Regions from separate parts of the Thalassotalea insulae genome, predicted to be linked through region 2. Evidence: predicted binding sites of a transcription regulator. Region 2 holds the regulator's gene; the other holds the start of a gene.

Region 1 (12,071 bases), 1.8 Mb from region 2:
CTGATAGTTTGTTAACAACTCATGGTTTTGTTGAAAATATTTTACCCAACGTTGCAAGGTTTCCCGTCTTGAACGGGTTAATCCTAAGTGATCAAAGTCTGTATTTACCAAGCTATTAATATCAGGGAAGGTTAACGAAGTTGCTTCTGGCAAGTGTGCAAAGTGTTTGCCATATTGCTGGCAAATTCGCTCGGCATAGGTAGTAGCCGCTTTGACGGAAATTTGTTGCCCCAGAATTGCCCGAATCGAAAATTCAAAAATATCCCAACTGCCAGGTAATCTTAAGCCAGGAAAACGTTGTATCACCTGCTTTAATTTGGGATGCGTATTTAATTGTTTATGAATCAAATTGATATCCGCATCTAAGTCAAACATCCTTCTGACCCTGATAATAACGTTATTTAAGTAACTAAAGTCTGATAACGACACTTGCATCACTAAGGCGGATTTTTTTACATGATGGCGAATGGCTAACCAGCCGGTACAATCATCAATGGCAATACTGCGTTGATAGCTGTTATCAGTAACATATTCAACTCCGGCAATTTGCCGATAGTGAAAGAACTCCAGCATTAGTGACCAATCAAATGGTGGTCGATACGAGAGGATTATTTCGATAGTATTTTCATTTAAGGGCGATGCGTGACGTTTTCGCAGTGCTTTTGGTGAGCATTGATAACAATGTTTGATTGCTTCATTAAAACGGCGAATACTGTTAAAACCACTGGCAAAACAGATATCACTAATAGTTAGTTCCGTTGTTGATAACAGCTTACGCGCTAATAACAATCTTTGCTGCTGGAAATATTCACTCGGTGAAATACCAAAATGTTGATTAAATAAACGTTGTAGTTGTCGGCTACTAAGTTGGTGCTTACTCGCAATAGAGGCTAATGTATCTTGCTTATAATCAAAATTGTTAATGATTTTTTTTAGTTTTAATGGCAAGTTTTTTGTTGCTGCTTGCTCTGGAAAACAGCGTTTGCACGGAGTATAACCGGCAAGAAGTGCTTGTTCTGCACTTAAATAGTAACGGACATTCTCTGCTTTCGGTGGCCGTGCCGGACAGATAGGGCGACAGAATATTCCCGTACTTAATACCGCAGTAAAGAATTTACCATCAAAACGAGCATCTCTACTTAATCTGGCGCTTTCGCAGGTTTGAATATCGAGTTGTTCAACAGACATAGTTCTAATTAACTACCTAATTAATTGTTAGGTAAGAATATGCCTATTGTACTTAAATACTGGCGAAAATCAGACATCAATTGTGAAAATAATTAGTGGGTGATTGGCCGAGGGTAAAATATCGACAGTTATATTAAACAGCTGTGCTGATAATTTATTAGTTAATATTAATAAGAACTTACTATTTTTACTGCGCTTTTTAGAAATCACTTAGTCATTTTTAATATTTCGTCAGTGTTTTTAAACTTTGCATAAGCTTTAATTGATGTGCATCAATATAGTGGATCTTGCATTAAAGGAATAACCACAATAATAACGAATAAAAAACATACCTATTAATACGTTCGGGGAGAGCAGTATGTCGCACGGCTACTATCGAAGCTTTACAAATATTCAATATAAAAAACACGCCATCGCGCAAGCGATCATTTTATCATTATTTTTCACTCCTCTCTGGGTAAGCGCTGCATCATCAGAAACTGTTGCACAACAGGAACTGGACGTAGAAGTGATGACAGTCACTGCGCAAAAGCGGGTGCAGAACATTATGAAGGTACCGGTTACCGTTGATAGTGTTTCTGCCGACACCATTAAGCAGTCTGGCTCTGTGATGTTAAACGATATCGACAAATTTATTCCCGGGTTTGACTTCAGTGATGGTGATGTTACTCAGGCTGGCGTGACGATGCGTGGTGTGTCCAGTCCTAACATAAGTGTTGGGGGCGATCCTTCTACTGCAACGTTTTTTGATGGTGTTTATTTACCAAGAGCGGCGCAAAATGTTTTGTTTTCCGATATGCAGCGGGTAGAAGTGTTAAAAGGACCACAAGGTACATTATTTGGTAAAAATGCCGCTATGGGGGTGGTGAACATGATCCCTAATGCACCAGAAGATGATACCACTGGTTTTATTAAGGGCAGTTTTGGCAGTGATAATTTGCAGCGCATTGAGGGCATGTTTAATGTCAGCCTTGCGGATAATGTCTATTTACGCCTTAATGCGCTATCTAATCAGCAGGACGGTTATATTAAAAATGTCGCCAGTTCTTCGCTATCAGATAAAAATGCTGGCGATGCTGGGGAAAAGGATCATCAGGCGGCACGTGCTGCGCTGAAATGGGAGATTTCATCTCGTACTGATCTGCAACTTTCTTATGATTGGGATCAGTTAGATCAGGCACCGGGAGCGGCAATCGGCTTAAGCCCTTATGCCGAAAACCCAGGCGAACCGTTCGCAGATACCTTCGCTAACGATGTGGTAAACGGTAACGAACGCCGTGATATGACGGCGGTAACGGTTAAGTTAAATCATGAGTTTAACCAGCAATGGTCGATGATGTTATTGTCTAGCAAGCGTCAATGGGAAACTTATAACCGTATTGATGAAGACGGTACTCAAAATATTTCCCGCTATTTAGATACTGATAACCATGAAGATTCTGATATTTTCTACAATGAGTTACAGGTCAACTACAACAGCGATAATTTCCACTATGTTGGTGGTGTCACTTACTCAAAAGAAGATGTTCATCAAACCACCTTTATCACAACAACAACTGATACCGCAGCTCGGCTGGTTTCTGGTCAGCTCAACGAACAAATTGCTGCTGGCGTCAGAGCAGAGTTTGCCACTGGTGTCGGAGTTTCACCTGATGATGTACCTCAGGAAACCGTGGATTATTTGCTTGCGCTTAATGGCTTACCACTGGAGCATATTTGGGATGCCGAGCAATGGTCAACGGCATTAAATTTAATGGGAGTTGCTGGCGATATCATGGATTATCTCGCTTATATTGGTGCTGTGCCTGCTGGCACACCGTTAACGCCCGAAATTATCACTCTAACAGGTGATGCCACATATGATATTGTGGCTCAACAACTGGATATTGCTGAAATCTTTGGTCCAAGTTACAGCAATCAAATGTGGTCAGAAAACTTTATTAATAATGGTGAATTTACCAGCTATGGTATTTATTCTGATTTTGACTTTCAGTTATCAGATCAATGGAATGTTTTTTTTGGCCTGCGACATTCAAAAGATGAAAAAGACTTTTCTTGGCAGGTATCACAAACGCAGTTTGCGCAAGTACGGTCAGGGATTAACAATATTTTATTCCCGGCGCGAGACCAGCTATGGCAATCTAAGTCTTGGAGTAAGACTACCGGGCGTTTGGGCACAGGTTATATCATCAATGATGACCATATGGTGTTTGCTTCTGTGGCGAATGGTTATAAAGCCGGGGGCTTTGACTCGCTAAACTCGCCACACAGCGAAAGTAGTGGTGAGGTGCTGATCGATCCGGAAACAGGCAAAGCGATTGATGTCTCGTTTGAGCCAGAGGAGTCGTTAAACTATGAATTGGGCTATAAGGGCATATTGTTTAGCGAAATCAGAACGACTTTATCACTGTTTCATACCGTGTTAGATGACAGGCAAATTAGTAAAAACTCTAAGCCTCCGGGGCAAAATCAGGCATTGCCAACCATAGTTAATGAAGATATGACCATTGACGGTTTTGAGCTTGGTATGAACTGGCAAATGACACAAACGTTAGCTGCAGGTTTTGTCACTGAAGTACGTAATACGGATGTGGAAACGGAAGCATTTTATAATGATTCAGGTACCTTAATTGAAGCGGGTACGGCAAAAACCGATACCACAACCTCATATACTTTGGTGGCTGACTGGTTGCCTAATGTTTCTTCAGGCTCTGCGGTTGTTCATTTTGATTATGTCTTTAAAGAAAATGATCGCGGTTTAGAAATTGGCAATGACGATTGGGTTAACAGTATTCCACATTATTTTGACGATACTAAATTGCTCAATGCCCGAATTTCTTGGATTAATGACAGTGAGTCATTAGAAATCGGTGTCTGGGGAAAAAATCTGTTAGATAATCGTTATCCAGGTTTTGTCGGTGGGCGTACTAAAGATATTCTGGGAACCGGCTATACCAGCGTCAATAAAGGATTAGAAGCGGGTGTTGATATTAAATACATGTTTTAACTGATAAAAGTTTTATCGTGAAATGCTCAGTATTGCTTATAGCGTGCTGAGCATTTTTATTATTTGTCGCTAGGAATTCTTGATTTTTCTGTTTAGTATGGGAGCTTCATTTAGAGATCTGACCACAGTAAAAAAAGAAAGTTATGGCTGAATTTTTTTATCATATTGCATTTGCCCAGATGGCACTTTGTGCCTTGTTATTGTTTCCGTACCGGGCGTTAAATTCTTCAATTCCGCTTTTTATCCTATTAATGGTGTGTAGCTGTGGTTACTTAGTCAGTTATTCATTTGGCGATCTAGCGTCACATTCAGTGTTATGGTGGATCGGACATATAGGTGGCAATGCATTACCTGGTGTATTCTGGCTGGTTAGCTTAAGTGTGTTTGGTGACCATACAGTGCTAAAACGCGGGCAGTATCTGGTTGCTTCGTTAACCTTAGTGATCCCGTTTACTGCAGAACTAGTACAACAATTATTTACCATTGAATTAGCAGATTATGAAGCGATTTATGGTTTGGTGACTTATGGCGGTTTACTGTTGGAACTGGTTCTGATCTCACACGCATTAGTGATCTCATTTTGTCAGTGGCGAGATGACTTGGTGCAGGAACGACGCTATATCCGTGGTGGTGTGATCACTATTGCATCTGTTTATATTATTATGGTGATCATTGCTGAAGAGTTGTTTCGAATTGAATGGCAGTGGTTGGATTTATCAAAGAGCTTTATGTTAGTTGTATTGGTTACAGGTATTAACTTTTTCTTATTTCGATTAAAAGAATCCAGTTTGTTTGAAACCGTTAAAGCGGCAGAAATTGATAGCCAACGTCGGGCTGCTTTAACGCCCGGTTCAAAAGAGTTAGCGCGGATAGTGGCGTCGATGGAACAGGATAAGTTATATCAACAGGACGGTATGACCATTGCGGGGTTAGCAAAACATCTGGCAATTCATGAATATAAATTAAGAAACCTTATCAACGGCAAATTAAACTATCGCAACTTTAATGATTTTCTCAATTATTACCGCATTAAAGAAGTTACTGATGCGTTAACTGATCCAACATTTCAATCAACCCCGGTATTAACGTTGGCATTAGAAAGTGGCTTTCGCAGTTTAAGTTCATTTAATAAAGCATTTAAAGCTACTCATGGTATTACACCGACAGAATTTCGAAAAAGAAATTTACAGCAGCCTTAATTTAACTTGTTGTTTTATTGGTTAATTACTTCAGTTTTTGGCTGGTGTTTTCTTGTGTGACCGGCTGATTTTATAATTCGTCAGCTTTTTTCTGGAATTCGTCAGCAATTCTTTTCAGGCGCTATATAGTGAAATCATCAGTTATTTGGTGAATTTCATTTATGAGTAATGTTCAGCGCAAATATAGCTACTTAGCTTTTTTCTTTACCTTGTTAGTATCTGGTACGCTTGAAGCGGTTGAGCTACCAAAAACTTATCAACAGTGTGTGGCTTGTCATGGGGATAACGGGCGGGGTAATGCACAATTAAAAGCACCAGTATTAGCCGGGCAGTCTGCATCGTATTTAACTAGACAATTGCATAACTTTGCTAACGGGCTAAGAGGTGCAGATAAAAGGGATGCGCTTGGCCAGCAGATGGTGGCGGTGAGTCAACAACTGGATTTTTCAAACCAGGTTCCGGCACTTGCTCAAGCGTTAAGTCAGCAAAGTGTTAAGTCTGAGCAAGCGGCATCAAGCGGCGACCTTAAAAATGGCAGTCGTTATTATCAGGCAAAATGTGGTGCTTGCCACGGTGGTCAGGCTCAGGGGAATGAAGCGTTTAATGCGCCTAAATTAGCTGGTCAGCTGCCGGAATACCTTAAACGGCAGATGAATAATTTTGTTAGTGATATTCGTGGCAGTCACACCAAAGATAAGCTCGGCCGGCAAATGGCAATGATGGCAAAAACTACGTCAGGTAAAGAACTTGATGATATTTTGCATTATATTGCTGTCCAGCAATAATAGGTAAGTATATGAAAGTACTATCTTTTCTACTGCTCTTTTTCGCTGGTGTTTCATTAACAGCTGAAACAAAGAGCGAGTCTTTTGTGCTAAAGGATAATTGTCCGCCAAGTTTTGAACTAACTAAGCAGGGCATTTGCCGACTGGTTACTCAATATCAATTTTATACCTCAGTACAAGGACGCGGTTTAGGCGGTACCCGCACCGCATTGCCACCGCATCGAGACGGCTTTACCCCTGAGCAAATCGACTTAGGTCGTTATCTATTTTTTGATCCAGTACTTTCGAAAGACGGCACCATTTCCTGTGCCAGTTGCCATCAGCCGGATAAAGGCTTCAGTGATGCACGCGATCGTAGTATCGGTATCACAGGAAAGAAGGTTGCACGTTCTGCTCCGACATTATGGAACGTCGCTTTTCTCGATAAATTTTTCTGGGATGCGCGGGCTGCAACACTGGAACAGCAGGCTCAAGGACCATTATTTGATGCGATGGAAATGGGCAATACGCCGGAGCAGTTATTAGCAACTTTGCGCAATAACCCGGATTACCAAGTTATGTTTGCTCAAGCTTATCCAAAGGCAAGCGATATTGAGCTTGGCATGGTGTATCGCGCATTAGCGGCATTTCAAACATCGCTGATCTCGTTAAATAGTCGTTATGACAGATATGCCCATGGTTATCATCAGGCGCTTAGTCAAAGAGAAATTGCCGGGCTAAATGTTTTTCGTTCTTTCGTAGCCCGCTGCGCTGAATGTCATCAACCGCCGTTATTTACCAATAACCAGATCGCCGTTATTGGGACACCTGAACCTGAAGGCCGACCATTTGATATGGGTGCCGAGAACACGTATCACGTGTCACAATTGAAAGGTGGCTTTAAGGTGCCGACTTTGCGAAATATCGTTAAATCAGCCCCTTATATGCATTCTGGCCGTTATAACAAGCTGATTGATACCGTGAAATTTTATAACGATGGTCGGGGAAATGCTGTGCCTGAAGATCAGGAACTATTGCTACATTGGCATATTGCTGAACCTAATTTAACCGATGAAGAAATGCAGCTGATCGTTGAGTTTCTTGCCACCTTAACCGATGAAAGTTTAACGCCACAAATACCGAAGCATGTTCCGTCAGGATTAGCACCAATCGATCAGGCTTATCAGCAAAGCATTAATAATAAGCAAATAACAACTAACGACAATAATAAAGCAACAGAGCAACACGGAGATTAATATGAGTTCAGGAAAAATAGTAGCAGCGCTACTGGTGGTGGCTGCCTTTGTTGGCGGAAGTTACTATGGCAGTGTGCAAGTAGCAGCGCCAGTGATAACGAATAGTTCGGAGGGGGCAAGTTATGGCGGGGGCTATGAGCAGTCGTCAGATAGTGATGCAAGCGGGCAAGAAGCTAAGCCAAGTAAGCAAGTTAGGTATAAAAGCCAAGTTGCGGATCGTTCTATTGCGGGTCAAACCCACGTGGTCAACGATGGTGAATCTATTATGGCGGCAGTGCAAAACGCTCAGCCTGGCGATACGATTCAGGTGATGCCGGGCAGATATCATGAAACGGTTTATATCGATAAAGATAACATCAGTATTATTGGAGTGATTGAGCAAGGAAAACGTGCGGTGCTCGATGGTAAAAAGCAATTAAATGATGCGATTTTATATTCAGGCAATAACTTTATCGTGGAAAATTTAGAGATCACTAACTATAAAGGCAATGCCATTATGGGGCAGGCAGGTAATAACTTTGAAATTCGTAATAACCTGATTGTTGATACGGGTGTGTATGGTATTTTCCCGCAACTGGGTAAAAATGGTGTGGTGGAATATAACATTGTTTCCGGTATTGAAGATGCGGCAATTTATGTTGGGATGAGTGATAACATTCATGTTGCTCACAATGATGTTTTCGACAGCGTTGCCGGCATCGAAATTGAAAACTCTCGTCATGCGATTGTTGAAAACAACAATGTTCACAATAATACGGGTGGGATCTTAGCCTTTATTACTCCGGGCCTACCGATTAAAACGACCTTTGATGTCATTATTCGAAATAATTTTATTGTTGGTAATAATCATAAAAACTTTGGCGCACCAGGTTCAACTGTCAGCGGAATTCCGGCTGGTACCGGTATTTTGATCATGGCTGCTGATGATGTGGTGGTGGAAGATAATATTATCGCCAATAATAAAACCGCCGGTATTTTGATCACAGATCATGATAATGCGCCAAATACTACGATAGATCCTGAATCTGATCCTAAACCGGATCGGGTGATGATCTTAGATAACGTCATGTATAACAATGGTTATGATAGCATTGATGAGGTTAAGGCCTTGTTGCTGACCGAATTTAAACAAGGAAATGCAGATATTATTCGGGTTGGAGCCAGTGAAGACAGCTGTATTATTAATCGTCACCGTTATACTTCTGCCGGTGTGAATAAATGGCAAGAATGTGCGTTTACTAATACCGATGAGTTGTTGAGTTATTTACTGGATGAACCTGTCGCTCCGCGGGTGATAGATCCGGCTGAGCGTGGTAGTGTGGTCTACAATGGTATTTGTGCTGGTTGCCATACCTATACTGGCCGTATGATAGGACCGCCGGTACAAATTATTCAGGCGCTGTATATGGATAACCCACAAGGAATTGCTGATTATATTGCCAATCCAAGCAAGAAGCGCGAAGATTACCCGGAAATGCCGCCACAAAATTACCTTGACGAAAAAACACGTTTGGCAGCTGCAAAACATATGCTTAGTGTCACACGCTAAGCAAAAATAAAATAAGGTGAATAGTAGCGTAATGGCTGTTGTTCACCTATTTACTCTTCCTCTGATGGTGCTCTTTTTTTAGCGTATTACGTTAAAGTCTATGGTTATAGCTCGTTATCTTTATTCACTGTCTCTAATAAGCAACAGTATAAGTTAATGAAATTATTAATCTTTTCTTAATAGTGTTTATTCATGTTGTCTAATAGCGACACTTATTGTGCTTGTTTCTTACTGTATTGTTCTTCTTAGTATGTAACCTGTTGATTATTAGTTGTTTTTAATTGTTGGCACCAAAGTTGATTTACCTATTACGAAAGCACCAAGAAATACTAGCGATTGGTTAATCATTAATCTTGGGCTGAATTAAAACAATTTGATTTTAAGTATTAAGTGAGAGGAAAAAATATGAAAAATTTAGCGATGACATTATCAGCAGTATTTATGCTAGCGTCAGTAAATGTATATGCAGGTTCAGATTTTAGTAGTTTAGACGCAGATGGCAATGGTGCTATTAGCCAAGCAGAAGCACAAAAGAATTCAGCATTAGCAGAGCAGTTTAAAAAACTTGATACCAATGCTGATGGCGAGTTAAGCAAGGAAGAGTTTGCTGGTTTTGAAGGCTAGTCATTAAGTTTTACTATTTAACCTCGGCTTTGGATAAGTCATGCGTGTTTAGTTGTTATTTTGACTAAATTCTTGGCGATATTGAAGTAGATAGGGGGCTATTATTACTTCATAATGCTTTGAATTTAAATAAAAATATCATTTGCAAATGTAAAATAACGATAGCTGTTGTTTAGTTTGATATCCCGCTATTGCTTATGCAAGCTTGAGGTTAATTTAGTAAATAGTATTTAACCTGTTATTTGTAATCCCCAACCAATGGTGACAGGTTAGATAGTTTTTGGCTGTTTTTAGGTTTAGTTACTTAAAGGCAGCTTTTTTATTTGACGTAATGAGTTGATTAATTATCAATTTCCTATTAAAAATTTGGTTATTTAGCAAGAATCAAAAGGCTTATAGGCATGGTTTTATGCTCCAGAAAAGCCCTAAGTACTTCCATCCTTGTAGGCAAAGCTATTATTTTATGGAAAGTCGCAGCGGTGTTAGCAGAATTAAACGTTTTTGAGTTTTCTTGTGATGAATCTTAATCAGTTATTTAGATAAAAGCTCAGGTTTTCCCAAGCCTTTATCCATATAAATACTCGCTATACTGTTTTTAACTTCCAGTGGCCTTTGTTAAACACCCGCCAGCCGATAAAAGCAAACACTAATTGTGCCAGGGTAACCGATATAAAGACGCCGGTTGGTCCTAATTCCAGCCATTTTGCCAAGCCATAAGCCAGCGGTATCTGAATTAGCCAATAGCAAATAAAGTTGATCCGAGTTGGCGTCATGGTATCACCAGCGCCGTTAAATGCCTGCACTAAGATCATCCCTAAAGCGAAGAAACCATTGCCATAGCTAATATAACGCAAGCAATCTACTCCATAAGCTAGCACTTTGGCTTCAGAGGTAAATAAACCGATAATTTGCGTTGGTATTAGAATAAATAGCACTGCAACTGCTAATAAAAAATAAATATTGTATTTAGCAATACGCCATACCGATTGTTCCGCTCTATCCGGTTGGTTTGCCCCTAAGTTTTGCCCAACTAATGTCGCTACTGCATTGCTTAAGCCCCAAGCTGGTAAAATGGCGAACATAAACACTCTTATCGCTATGGTATAGCCGGCGACAGCTTCACTGCCAAAGGTTGAGACAATACGTACTAAGGCAATCCAGCTGGCGGTAGCAATTAAAAATTGCACTACACCGCCAAATGACAGCTTGATCAAATTCAGACAAATAGCTGCATTTAATGCTAAATGTTGCCAGGCAAGTTGAATGCGACCTTTAATGCCAAATAAGTAGCTTAATTGATAGAGGACGCCTGTCCCCCGACCAATAGTGGTTGCTACTGCGGCACCAGTTAAGCCCATTTCTGGAAATGGGCCGATACCATAAATTAACAGCGGATCGAGCACGATATTAATACCGTTAGCCAGCCATAGCGAGCGCATAGCAACAGAAGCATCTCCAGCGCCTCTAAATATTGCATTAAGCAAAAACAGATACAAAATGGTAATAGAACCGGTGAGCATTATTGTGGTGTAGTCCTTTCCCGCGGTTATTAAGGCTTGATCTCCGCCCATTAACGCGAGAATATCTTCCGCAAAATTAAGCCCAACTATGCCAACTAGTAAGGCTACTGCCAGCCCTATCCAGAGGGTTTGTCCTGCAACGACATTAGCCTGTTCTGTATTCTTTTCACCGTAACGACGGGCAACGGTTGCCGTTACTGCCATACTAAAACCTATGGCAACGGCATAAAGTAGTGTGAGCACGGCTTCGGTTAAACCAACCACGGCAACAGCTTGAGCGCCAAGCCCAGAAACGAAAAAGATATCTGTTATTGCAAATATCGATTCCATTAACATTTCTAATACCATAGGTACTGCGAGCAAAAATGCTGCTACGCCAATAGAACCTGAGGTTAAGTCTTGATGATTACCTTTTAGTGCCAGTTTAAATAGCTGGCGAATACCAAGTTTACTCGTTGGTAATTGAGTATTTTTTTCTTGAGTTGTCAAAATAATAAAACCTTATTATTAATCAAATTTTTTTGGCAAAAATTCGAGTATAAAACTTAAATTCCAAGCGCTGGAATAATTAATAACGTTGAATTGAATAATAGGATAGGGGAAGTAACAAATGGCAGTGAGTTAAGGAGTTATACCCTAACTACGCAAATATGACTTGGGATTTAGAAAGACTCGTTACTGGAAATGACAGCTAAAACGAGCTTAACAGCCTATCCTTGTGGATACAATATCAGCGATAACAGTATGTTGTAGAGTTGAATTGTTCATTGTCTCGCTCCAAGAGGCTAGTAGAAGCAAAAATATCTCAGCCATCGAGTTAAAAGTCAAGCATAATAGATGATTTACTTTTGTATACATTATGCAATAATGAGGGTTTTAAGCGAATTGCAGGTGTATAATGATCCCGGCTGAACAAATCAATCAAATCCTCACCTTTCCAGCATTAGTAGACGCCATTGAGCAG
Region 2 (12,071 bases):
CTTGTAAATCTCGGTGACGGGCCTGAACATCTTTGCGATCTTTTTTCAGGTTGGCTGCGAGCAATTCTGCTATGTATACAGAGCGGTGTTTACCACCAGTACAGCCGATAGCGATAGTAATATAACTGCGATTATTTCGCTCTAAATGTGGTAGCCAAGTCATCATAAAGCTATTGATTTGCCAGATAAATTTAGTCACTATTGGCTGGCTGGCAAGAAAGTCCTGTACTGGTTTATCTAAGCCGGTATATGGCTTGAGGTCTTTTTCCCAAAAAGGGTTGGGAAGAAAGCGCGCATCAAAAACAAAGTCAGCGTCTTTAGGGATGCCGTGCTTATAGCCGAATGACTCAAATACCACTACCATGTTTCCTGTGGTTTTACCCAAAATGCGTTCGCGAATTAAATCTGCTAGCTGGTGTGGTGTTAACTGGCTGGTATTAATGTATAAATTGGCGCGGCTGGCTATTGGCTCTAAAAGCTTTTTCTCCAGCGAAATAGCTTGATCAAGAGCGATATTTTGTTTGATCAGCGGATGTAGTCGGCGCGTTTCACTGAATCGTCTGATCAGGTCGCTATCATCCGCATCTAAGTAAACGATACTTAGTTCTACGGCACTAGGGAGATAATCTATGATCTCTGAAACATCACTTGGTTCTGCCGGCAGGTTGCGAACATCAAGGCTTACTGCGACTGTTTCATAGTCGTTGATCACCGTATGAGTTAATGCTGGCAGTAAATTTACTGGAATGTTGTCAACGCAGTAGTAACCTAAATCTTCTAGAACGCGAAGAGCTACAGTTTTACCAGAGCCAGAACGGCCACTGACAATCGTGAGTTTCATTAATATTGATTTCCTTTTAGCCGTGTTAACAGTTGTCTTTGATTAACTGATATAATTCGGCATTACTTTGACACTTTCTTGCCTGTTTGCATACCTGTTTATTACTAAAGATTTTTGCAATACTTTGTAATGTCGATAGGTGTTGCTGGCAATGTTCTTCAGGTACAAATAGCGCGATAAAAATGTCGACCGGGCGGTTATCTATGGCGTCAAAGGCAATGGGATTTGCTGATGTTGCCACGATAGCAATCACTTGCTCTCCGTGTGGTAATCGTCCATGTGGAATCGCAATACCGTTACCTATGCCGGTTGAGCCCATTTTCTCTCTGACCAATAAACTTTCAAGTAACTGATAAGTGTTGTAGTGAGTGTTGGAGGCTGCTGCTTTTTCACACAGCGTTTCTAGCATTTTCTTTTTGCTAGTAGCAGGAACTGCACACATGGTGCAGTCCTGAGTAATGATGTCAGATAAATTCATAAGGTTCTTTCGAATTTGACATAAAGAATGGGTTAGTGCTGATTAAGCTTACCCTTATATTTTAATACTTGTTTATCCAGTTTACTGACTAAGGCATCAATAGAGACATACATGTCACCATTTTCAGCTTTAGCGTGTATTTCGTTACCGTTTAAATGCACGGTTGCTTCGGCGATTTGATTTAGTTTTTCTACGGTTAGCACGACATGGACATTATTAATATGATCAAAATGTCGTTCTAGCTTTGCAAACTTGCTATGAACAGATTCGCGTAATGAGTCGGTAATTTCTACATGGTGACCGGCAAGATTAATTTGCATAAGCTTAAATCCTTATTGTTAATTAAAGAAGACTCTTACGTTGGTTCGACGGAGGAATAGACAAAGATTCACGATATTTGGCTATAGTGCGACGAGCAACGTTGATACCTTGTTCAGCTAATAATTCTGCCATTTTACTATCGCTTAATGGCTTAGCTGGAATTTCTGCTGCCACGAGTTTTTTGATTAACGCGCGAATTGCAGTAGAAGAGCACTCTCCGCCATTTTCGGTACTGACATGGCTGGAGAAAAAATATTTCAGTTCAAAAATCCCTCTTGGGGTATGCATGTATTTTTGGGTAGTTACACGGGAAATGGTCGATTCATGCATATCAACAGCTTCGGCAATGTCATTTAGTACCATAGGGCGCATGGCTTCTGGGCCGTGTTCAAAAAAGCCTTGCTGACGTTGTACTATGCAATTGGAAACTTTTAATAAGGTATCGTTTCTGCTCTCCAGACTTTTAATAAACCATTTCGCTTCCTGCAGGTTAGAGCGAATAAACTGGCTGTCACTGGATGACTTCATTGAACGTGCCATTGAAGCATATTGTTGATTAACAGAAAGTTTAGGTGCTGTATCTGGATTAAGTTCAACTACCCAACGACCGTTTTTCTTCTCGACCGAGACGTCTGGAATAACGTATTGCTCTTCGCTTTTAATAACACTGTCGCCAGGACGAGGATCTAATGATTGAATGAGTTTAATGACTTCTCGCAATTGATCTTCTTTCAAGCGGGTTTTACGCATGATTTGTCGATAATCACGGTTACCTAATAAATCTATATGCTCAGTAATGATCTGCTTGCTTTCTGCTAGCCAAGGCGTACTTTTATCAAACTGATTCAGTTGGATCAATAAGCACTCAGGGATCGAGCGAGCACCGACACCAACGGGATCAAACATGTTAATGCGCTTGAGTACGGCTTCCACTTCGTCTAATTCTACGCCTTCATGGCCAAGAGATTCTAAAATGTCTTCTGCCGTTACCGTTAAGTAACCAGCATCATCGATGGCGTCAATAATAGCCGTGGCAATGGCTAAATCTGTTTCACTAAAAGGTGTAAGTTCCATTTGCCAGCGCAGATGATCTTGAATGGAATCTGTGGTTTCACCTTGGTAAGTATAATCTTCAGAAGCAACGCCTACGCCTGAACTAGATACACCGGCACTAAAAGATTCGTCCCAGGTAGTATCAATATTTAATTCTTCCGGGATATCCGATTTATCCATGGCTTCTGTAGTGCTGATTTCATCTGCAGTAGGTGTTGAATCTTCACTACCATCGGATGAGTCATTGTTTGGTGATGAACTTGTGGCGGAAAAAGCTTCTTCTAAATGATCGGGCTGCGATTCCTGATTGTTTGGAGTTGATTCATCGACCTCTAGTAAAGGATTGCTTTCTAACGCTTCCTGAATTTCCTGTTGAAGATCCAATGTGGATAATTGCAGCAGTTTGATTGCTTGCTGCAATTGTGGCGTCATTGTAAGTTGTTGTCCAATTCGGAGCTGCAGACTAGGGCGCATTAATGAATATATTTCCTGTTAATTGTTATCATTATCTTCTCTGGAGCATATCATAACTATAGCGTGAATTGCTCACCAAGGTATACATCTCTTACTTGTTGATTAGCAAGAATTTGATCTGCATTGCCTTCGGCGATTAATTCGCCATGGCTGACAATATAGGCATGCTCACAAACATCTAGTGTTTCTCTGACATTGTGGTCTGTGATTAAGATTCCAATGCCTCGTTGCTTTAAGTGTAGAATAATTTTTTTTATATCTCCTACTGAGATGGGGTCGACACCGGCAAATGGTTCATCTAACAGAATAAATTTTGGTTCTGCGGCTAATGCTCGGGCAATTTCAACTCGGCGTCGTTCACCACCGGAAAGACTCATGCCTAAATTTTCGGTAATATGGCCAATATTAAACTCTTCGACCAGGTGCTCGAGTTGTTCTTCCCGCTCCACTTCAGAAAGTTCTTTTCTGGTTTGCAGAATCGCCATAATATTTTCATAGACAGTGAGTTTACGAAAGATTGACGCTTCTTGAGGTAAATAACCTATGCCTTTACGCGCTCTTTCATGCATTGGCAGTAAAGTAATATCTTCATCATTTAAGGTAATAGTGCCACTGTCATTGTTAACCAGACCTACTATCATATAAAAAGACGTGGTTTTACCGGCACCATTTGGCCCTAGTAAGCCAACGATTTGCCCTTCTTTGACTTTCATGCCAACGTTTTTGACAACTTTTCTACCTTTATAGGATTTGGCAAGGTTTTGAGCAATTAAAGTAGCGCGAGTCATTTTTTCTTCTTATCTAAAGCTTGTGGCTGTAATACCGTTTGAACGCGTTCGTTGCTGTCACTATTTGCCAGTACTTGTTCGGTCAGAAAGTTATAAGTAATAATGCTACTACTGACTTTACTGCCTTCCTGACGTAACTCGGCATTACCGGAAATAATAACGGTATTTTTACCTGGTTGATATTTGATTTCATTGGCTTGCAGATAAATAGGCGTACCATCTTCTAATGTTTGTTTAAATGTGGCGGGATCGCCTTTGGCAATATAGGTTTTATTGTCGGTTTTCGCTTCAGTTAGTACTTGCACTAGATCAGCTTCAATTATCAAAGAACCTTGAGTGATGACAACATCATCAATATAACTGAAGATTTTATTTTTGAGATCTGCTGCCTGACGAGCGGCATCAATTTTAATTTCTTGCTTAAGATCCGATTTTTCTGCGTAGGCTTGATTCACTAATCCTAGAAAAACACCGAAACTGAGTAAGCTATTTCTGATGATGTTGATAAATGGTTTTTTCATGGTTTGTTAGTGTTACTTGTTTAGTGTTTAAGTCAACTATCAGCCCTGAGCCTGTCATCAAGAAATCTTTTCCTTTAATCTCTATCTTATTGTTTGAGCTAATAATATTTGTTTTTAAGTCCAATTCTAAATATTTTCCATTAATTTCCTGAATTAAACTAGTGTTATCTGTTGCAACGAGTGTGACTCGATTTTCCAATTTTACCCTATTGTTATTGTAAAGTGTGCCTTCATTTGCAGTTATTTTCCATGGAGAATCGCTATTGTTTGGATATAAGGTATATTTAGGGAACTCAAAGTGTGTGACCGCTAAACTGGCATAATGTTCCATTCGAGCTGCATCGATAATATAGGATAACTCTCCTTGAGGGTTAAAAGTTTCGCTATTTAGTGATTCAGCGATAAAATCCGGCGTAATGTCATCTTCTATGAACGTATCTTCACCAACGCTAGTTCGATGCCATTCTATGATGCTATAGGCGATAATAGAAGCGAGGAAAAATAGGAGTGCCAGCGTATTGGTTTTATTCATATACTGGCGCCTGAGGCATATTGTAAACTATCCTGACTTTGCATGATCAGATCACAGCTTTCTCGTACAGCACCAAAGCCACCTCGGGTAACAGTGGTGTAGTCGGCGCACGATAATATGGCAGGGTGTGCATCACTAACCGCGATACTTAAGCCTACAAATTCCATACAGGAAAAGTCAGGCATGTCGTCACCAATATAGGCAACCTGTTCTGCTGAGAGCTTCAGTTTTATCATAATGTTTTGTAGTGCTGGCAGTTTATTTTCTTCTCCTTGCACTATGTGTTTAACATTTAATGCGCTCATTCGGGTTTGTACAATGTTAGATTGTCTGCCTGTGATCACGGCTACATCGACGCCACTAGCACCTAAGGCTTTAATGCCGTAACCATCTTTGGTATGAAATGCTTTGAGTTCTTCACCATTATTACCTAAGTAAATGCGACCATCAGAAAACACGCCGTCGATATCGCAGACAAAGAGTTTAATTTTTTTAGCTTTGGCAATAATGTTATCTGCAACTTCACCATATAAGGTCTGTGCCATTAAAGTACTCCTGATTTGAGTAAATCATGCATATTCATTGCACCGATCGGTTGATTATTTTCATCAGTGATGATTAAACCGTTAATTTTTTTATCTTCCATAATTTTTAATGCCTGAGCAGCGAGCATATTCTTATTTGCTACTGTCGGGTTCTTCGTCATTACCGAGGCTATTTCATCTTGATGAATATCAATTTTTTCATCCAATATCCGGCGTAAATCACCGTCAGTAAAGAGGCCGATCAGCTCGTTGTTGTCATTAACTACTGCGGTCATGCCCAAACCTTTGAGTGACATCTCTACTAATGCTTCTTTAATTTTTGCTTGCGCAGTTACCAAAGGTAAGCGTTCACCTTCATGCATTATGTCTTGCAAACGTAATAACAAACGTTTACCTAGGCTGCCGCCTGGATGAGAAAGGGCAAAGTCATCGGCGGTGAATTCTTTGGCGTTGAGTAAAGCCACCGCTAACGCATCTCCCATGACTAACGTTGCTGTAGTGCTGGACGTCGGTGCGAGTCCTAACGGGCAGGCTTCTTGAGAAACCTTAATACAGACATGGGTATCTGCCAACTTTGCTAAAGTCGATTTTGGATTACTGCTCATGGCGATTAATTTTGCGCCAATACGTTTGATCACCGGAATGATCGCCAGTACTTCACCTGTTTCACCTGAGTTTGAGATGGTTAATACCACATCGTTGGCAGTGATCATGCCGAGATCGCCATGGCTGGCTTCTCCAGGATGAACAAAAAAAGCAGGGGTTCCGGTACTGGCTAATGTTGCTGCTATTTTGCCGCCAACGTGTCCAGATTTACCCATGCCAATAACGATAACTCGCCCCTGACAATTGAACATTAGCTGGCAGGCTAGTTCAAAACCATCATCAATAAATTGTGCGAGTTCAGCAATGGCTTGTTGCTCAATTGTGATCACTTGTTTAGCTAATTGCTTAAAATTTTTCATAGCGTTATTAGTTCTTTAATTGACTAAATAATAGCAGTTGATAGGCGATAAATGTCAGCAACAATAATAACCCTTTAAAGCGGGTGATCCTGAAATTGCCAAATCGACGACTAAAACACAGAATAAATAGGAGAAAGGTGACACCAAGCATGTAAGGAGCATCGCGTACTGAGGCATCTTGGTCTATTTCACCAGGTGCAATAACGCCAGCGAGTGATAAGACCGCCAAAATATTAAAAATGTTGGAGCCAATAATATTGCCTAAGGCCAGATCGTCTTCTTTTTTGACAATACTCATAATACTGGCGGCAAGTTCAGGTAAACTTGTGCCGATAGCGATAACGGTTAAACCGATCACTAAATCGCTAATACCAAATGCTTTTGCGATAAAAACAGAAGCATCAACCAAGTAGCTGGCACTTAATGGCAGTAATATTATACCTATGACTAGCCAGAGCACAGCGGAAGGGGTACTAACTGCCTCAGGTAGCTCCAGCTCTGCCTCGATGATCATTGCGTCGTCTATTTTGTGCTCTTTTGCTCGTTTTAAGGTGATGAACAGCAAGGTAAAAATATAAACAAAGAAACCGGTAAGTAACACTAAACCTTCAGTGAAACTAAAATTGTGATCGGCAAGCATCCAGTAAGCTAATGCGGTAATTGCCAAAATTAGCGGAATTTCGCGTTTGACCGTGCTTGATGAAACGGAAAGTGGATGTAGTAGTGCGGTGATCCCTAATACTAGTGCAATATTAGTAATATTGGAGCCAATAGCATTACCTATAGCGGTATTGGGATTGTCGTTCAATGAAGCCGTGGCGGCAATCATCATTTCCGGCGCCGATGAGCCCATAGCGACTATGGTCAAACCGATGATCATCGGTGATATACCGACATTTCTGGCAAGTGAAGAAGCACCAAAGACAAATTTGTCAGCACTCCACACTAAGGTAACTAATGAAACTAGTAAGATTAATATTTGAACAAACATTAAATACTCCGAATATTGAGGCTGAATTGTCGCTGGTTGTGGATGAAAAAAAAAGGGGAAAATCAAAAAATGTTAAAGAATGATAGTTTTTAATGGTGAACGAGAAAATATTTCCTAATTATCAGGTCTATCAGTAGGTGGTATGTGAACGATGCAATAGGTGTGATATTTTGCCAACTTACACTTTTTTACGTTTTTACACGTTTTCTTACGTATTTTAAACATAATAAGTTGTTAATTTCGGATGAAGTCTGGGTGCTGCTAGGGTAGAATTCGCTCTTTGTAAACAATAGTTAAACGCGGCGATCTAAAATAAACATGTCAGAAATTCTGGTTGATATTCAAAATATGACGTTTAAACGGGATGAACGTATCATTTATGATGATATTAGTTTAACCATCCCGAAGGGAAAAGTGACGGCGATTATGGGACCAAGTGGTATAGGTAAAACTACCTTGCTGCGTTTAATTGGTGGTCAGTTAAAGCCAGAATCTGGTCGAATACTTTTTGATGGTCAAGATATTCCTACACTATCTCGTCAGGCGCTTTATGAGGCGAGAAAACGCATGAGTATGCTTTTTCAAAGTGGCGCTTTATTTACCGATATGTCGGTGTACGACAATATTGCCTTTCCGATGCGTGAACATTCACAACTTTCGGAAGCTTTGATTGAAAAAATGGTATTAATGAAACTGGAAGCTGTGGGATTACGTGGTGCCAGGTTTTTAAAGCCGAGTGAATTATCCGGCGGTATGGCACGTCGTGCAGCGTTGGCAAGAGCAATCGCTTTAGATCCTGAACTTATTTTATACGATGAGCCTTTTGCTGGTCAGGATCCAATATCGATGGGGGTGATTGTCCGTTTGATTAAAGCGTTGAACGATGCATTAGGATTAACTTCGGTTGTTGTTTCTCATGATGTCCCTGAAGTGATGAGTATCGCTGATTATATCTATATTATTGCGGAACAGAAGATTATTGGTCAGGGAACGCCTGAACAAATTACGCAGCAAGAGTCGCCACTAGTGCAGCAGTTTGTAAAAGGTGAAGCGGATGGTCCGGTACCGTTTCATTTCAAATCAGCTCCATATCAAGATGAATTATTAGGTAAAAACGCATGATAGTAAATTCGTTGACTTTGTTAGGGCGTAAAGTAATCGAGCGTACCAGTGCGTTAGGACGAGCGATCTTGATGTTAATGTCGGCATTGCTACATATGCCTAACCCTCGTAAAGGCATACCGCTGCTGATTAATCAATTATATTCCGTTGGGGTTTTATCGCTCATTATTATTATCGTTTCCGGTACTTTTATTGGTATGGTGCTGGCGCTTCAAGGCTATACTATTTTGGTCGGTTATGGTGCTGAAGCAAGCCTTGGTCCAATGGTAGCCTTGTCGTTATTGCGCGAACTTGGACCTGTGGTTGCTGCGCTATTATTTGCTGGACGTGCTGGTTCAGCATTAACGGCAGAAATTGGTTTAATGAAAGCAACAGAGCAGTTATCCAGCTTAGAAATGATGGCCGTTGATCCATTGCGTCGAGTGATAGCGCCACGTTTTTGGGCGGGTTTTATCTCTTTACCCTTGCTGGCGGCGATATTTTCTGCGGTAGGAATTTTAGGGGCGCATTTAGTTGGTGTCGACTGGCTTGGCGTTGATAGTGGCACCTTTTGGTCGGTGATGCAGTCACAAGTCTCATTTCAAGATGATGTTTTAAATGGGGTGATAAAAAGTGTGGTTTTTGCCTTTGTCGTTACTTGGATTGCGGTTTATAAGGGATATGATTGTGAAGCAACCTCTGAAGGTATCAGCCGGGCAACAACCGCAACTGTAGTGCAGTCGTCACTATTAGTGTTAGGGTTAGATTTTATTTTAACGGCATTGATGTTTACAAAATAATTGGTTTTGTAATGTTTTTAAGTTTTAGTTTTTAGTACTTGGTGGATGACATGGTGTCAAAAAAAGTTGAATTATTGGTTGGATTGTTTGCTGCTATTGGTATCGTAGCATTGCTTATGCTTTCGTTAAAAGTTGCTGATAGTGGTATTTCTGGTAATGGTGAAACCTACAACCTTTATGCAAAGTTCGATAATATTGGTGGTTTAAAAGTACGTTCTCCGATTAAAGTCGGTGGGGTTGTCGTTGGACGGGTTAGTAAAATCAGCCTGGATGAAGAAGATTATACTCCTGTGGTTACTTTGGAAATTTACGCACAATATAATAATTTTTCAGAGGCAACTTCAGTCTCAATTTTAACGGCGGGATTATTAGGGGAACAATATATCGGGTTACTACCTGGCTTCATTGATGAGTCGGTAGAAACATTACAGGCCGGGGATTTTATTGAAGATACTAAGCCAGCGTTAGTGTTAGAAGAGTTGATCGGACAATTTTTATTTAGCCAGGGGAATGGTGATTAATGATGGGGGATAAATCAATGAGTGGTAAAAAAATCGCCGTAGTGGCATTCGCTGCAATGTTTTCCGGACAAATAGTAGCGGCAGATGGAGCAAGCGTATTACCAGATGGAGCGACTCAATTACCACCGGCAGCGATGACTATATATAGTAGTCTAGATGGCGGTACATCCGGCATTGCTACTAAAGTTGATAAGAAAGACCCATATGCCATGGTGCGGACTGTTGCTGATGCAACTTTTAAGCGTTTTGCTAACGAGCAAAGCACGATTCAGCAAAACCCTAATATTTTAAAAGATATCGTGCGTGAAGAATTAATGCCTTATATTAATTATCAATATGCGGCGTTTAAGGTAATTGGTAGTAACTTTAAAAAAACGACTAAAAGTGAACGTGCAGATTTTGTCCCGGTGTTTCGTGATTATTTAATTACTTCTTATGCGCAGGTATTTACACTTTATAATAATCAGGAAGTGAAGTTCGCACCGGCGAAAGACTTTAGCAAAGAAAAAGTGGTTGCGGTTAAAACTACCGTAATAGAGCCGGGTCGTGAGCCGATTGATATTTCTTTTCGCGTCAGAAAAAGCAGAAAGACCAATGAATGGAAAGCCTATGATATGGTGGCGGAAGGCGTTAGTTTGTTAGATAGCAAACAAGCTGAACTAGGTAGCTTGATCCGTCAAAAAGGCTTGCCGCATGTCACTGAAATGCTGAAAGCAAAAGCCAGCAAAGACATTGTCTTTAAGTAAGGCTTCTTTATGTTAAAAATAACTCAACAGCAGCAGAATTTGATTTTAACGGGTGAATTAACGATTCACTCGATTAATACGCGCTTTGAAAAAAAATCAGCCGCATTGCTTACTGGGCAAACTCTGCGCGTTGATTTATCTGCGGTTACTAAAATGGATAGCGCAGGTTTGGCCTGGTTGTTATTGATGTGTGAGTTGGCTGCTAAGCAGGGCATTGAATTAAAAATTATCAATCTTCCCGGAGACTTGGTTAATTTAGCTAAATTAACTGCGGTTGATTCTTTCTTGCCAGTGGAATAACACATATAATCATCCTAATTTGAATATTGGGAGAAGTATGTGGAAGTTTCTGAAATTGAAAAACTGATCAATGACGCATTAACTTTAGATGAGTTACATGTAAAGTTTGATGGCTCACAATGCGTCGTTATTGCCGTTGCGGATTTTTTTGCTGATTTAAGCCGCGTCAAAAGACAACAAGCCGTTTTTGCCCCACTTGCCAGCGTGATCAACGACGGCACAATACATGCTGTGACTGTCAAAACATTTACCACGGCAGACTGGCAGCGTGAAAAAATGTTTAATCTCCCGTTATAACCTTAGCTAATCACAAAAGAGACTCACTTGGACGCATTTAAAATTATTGGCGGAACACCGCTGCATGGTGAAGTTGTTATTTCGGGGGCTAAAAATGCTGCCTTACCGATATTAATGGCGACCTTATTATCTGAAACCCCGATCACTATTACTAACGTACCTAGGCTCAATGATATTGAGACTACCATTAAATTGTTAACGCAGTTAGGGGCGAGTGTTAGCTGGCGTGATAGTAATGCGGTAACTATCGATGCAACAAAGGTTGATCAGCATAAAGCTTCGTATGAACTAGTGAAAACTATGCGAGCTTCTATTTTAGTGTTGGGTCCGTTACTGGCTCGTTTTGGTCATGCTGAAGTGTCATTGCCAGGTGGATGTGCTATCGGTGCACGTCCAGTGAATTTGCATATTCATGGCTTAAAGCTAATGGGCGCAGATATCGAGGTTGAAAATGGTTATATTATTGCTCGTAATCACGGTCGCTTAACTGGCGCGACGATTTTTATGGATACCGTCAGTGTTACTGGTACTGAAAACTTAATGATGGCAGCAGCATTAGCCGAGGGAACAACAATTATTGAAAATGCGGCACGAGAGCCGGAAATTGTTGATCTAGCGAATTGCCTCAACGCCATGGGCGCTAAAGTGAGTGGTGCCGGTACAGATACCTTAACCATTGAAGGGGTCAGTGAACTGAAAGGAAAGGAATATCGGGTGATGCCTGATCGTATCGAAACTGGTACTTTTTTGGTGGCTGCTGCAGTGACTCAGGGTAAAGTTAAATGCCTTAATACCGA

The links. Region 2 encodes sigma-54, which starts transcription at its own class of promoters, with help from an activator protein. Its sites were predicted from a motif close to GTTGGCACGNNNNTNGNNT; they were not measured.
Region 1: a site for sigma-54 is predicted at 9,247-9,265, ahead of QQK06_RS14385 (EF-hand domain-containing protein). Genes of this name have one in related genera too.

The regions. Positions count from the first base shown of each region.
Region 1 covers NZ_BSST01000001.1:3,171,341-3,183,411, forward strand. The annotation lists gene QQK06_RS14355 (DNA-3-methyladenine glycosylase 2 family protein) at 1-1,188, opposite strand, end outside; gene QQK06_RS14360 (TonB-dependent receptor) at 1,547-4,195, shown strand; gene QQK06_RS14365 (AraC family transcriptional regulator) at 4,339-5,394, shown strand; gene QQK06_RS14370 (c-type cytochrome) at 5,556-6,179, shown strand; gene QQK06_RS14375 (cytochrome-c peroxidase) at 6,191-7,414, shown strand; gene QQK06_RS14380 (parallel beta-helix domain-containing protein) at 7,416-8,963, shown strand; gene QQK06_RS14385 (EF-hand domain-containing protein) at 9,369-9,587, shown strand; gene QQK06_RS14390 (MATE family efflux transporter) at 10,172-11,596, opposite strand; gene lhpI (bifunctional Delta(1)-pyrroline-2-carboxylate/Delta(1)-piperideine-2-carboxylate reductase) at 12,006-12,071, shown strand, end outside.
Region 2 covers NZ_BSST01000001.1:1,374,653-1,386,723, reverse strand. The annotation lists gene rapZ (RNase adapter RapZ) at 1-841, opposite strand, end outside; gene ptsN (PTS IIA-like nitrogen regulatory protein PtsN) at 867-1,319, opposite strand; gene hpf (ribosome hibernation promoting factor) at 1,352-1,639, opposite strand; gene QQK06_RS06340 (RNA polymerase factor sigma-54) at 1,662-3,167, opposite strand; gene lptB (LPS export ABC transporter ATP-binding protein) at 3,224-3,955, opposite strand; gene lptA (lipopolysaccharide transport periplasmic protein LptA) at 3,952-4,476, opposite strand; gene lptC (LPS export ABC transporter periplasmic protein LptC) at 4,442-5,008, opposite strand; gene kdsC (3-deoxy-manno-octulosonate-8-phosphatase KdsC) at 5,005-5,553, opposite strand; gene QQK06_RS06315 (KpsF/GutQ family sugar-phosphate isomerase) at 5,553-6,518, opposite strand; gene QQK06_RS06310 (calcium/sodium antiporter) at 6,526-7,509, opposite strand; gene mlaF (phospholipid ABC transporter ATP-binding protein MlaF) at 7,828-8,631, shown strand; gene mlaE (lipid asymmetry maintenance ABC transporter permease subunit MlaE) at 8,628-9,410, shown strand; gene mlaD (outer membrane lipid asymmetry maintenance protein MlaD) at 9,461-9,931, shown strand; gene QQK06_RS06290 (MlaC/ttg2D family ABC transporter substrate-binding protein) at 9,949-10,677, shown strand; gene QQK06_RS06285 (STAS domain-containing protein) at 10,687-10,977, shown strand; gene QQK06_RS06280 (BolA family protein) at 11,017-11,274, shown strand; gene murA (UDP-N-acetylglucosamine 1-carboxyvinyltransferase) at 11,302-12,071, shown strand, end outside.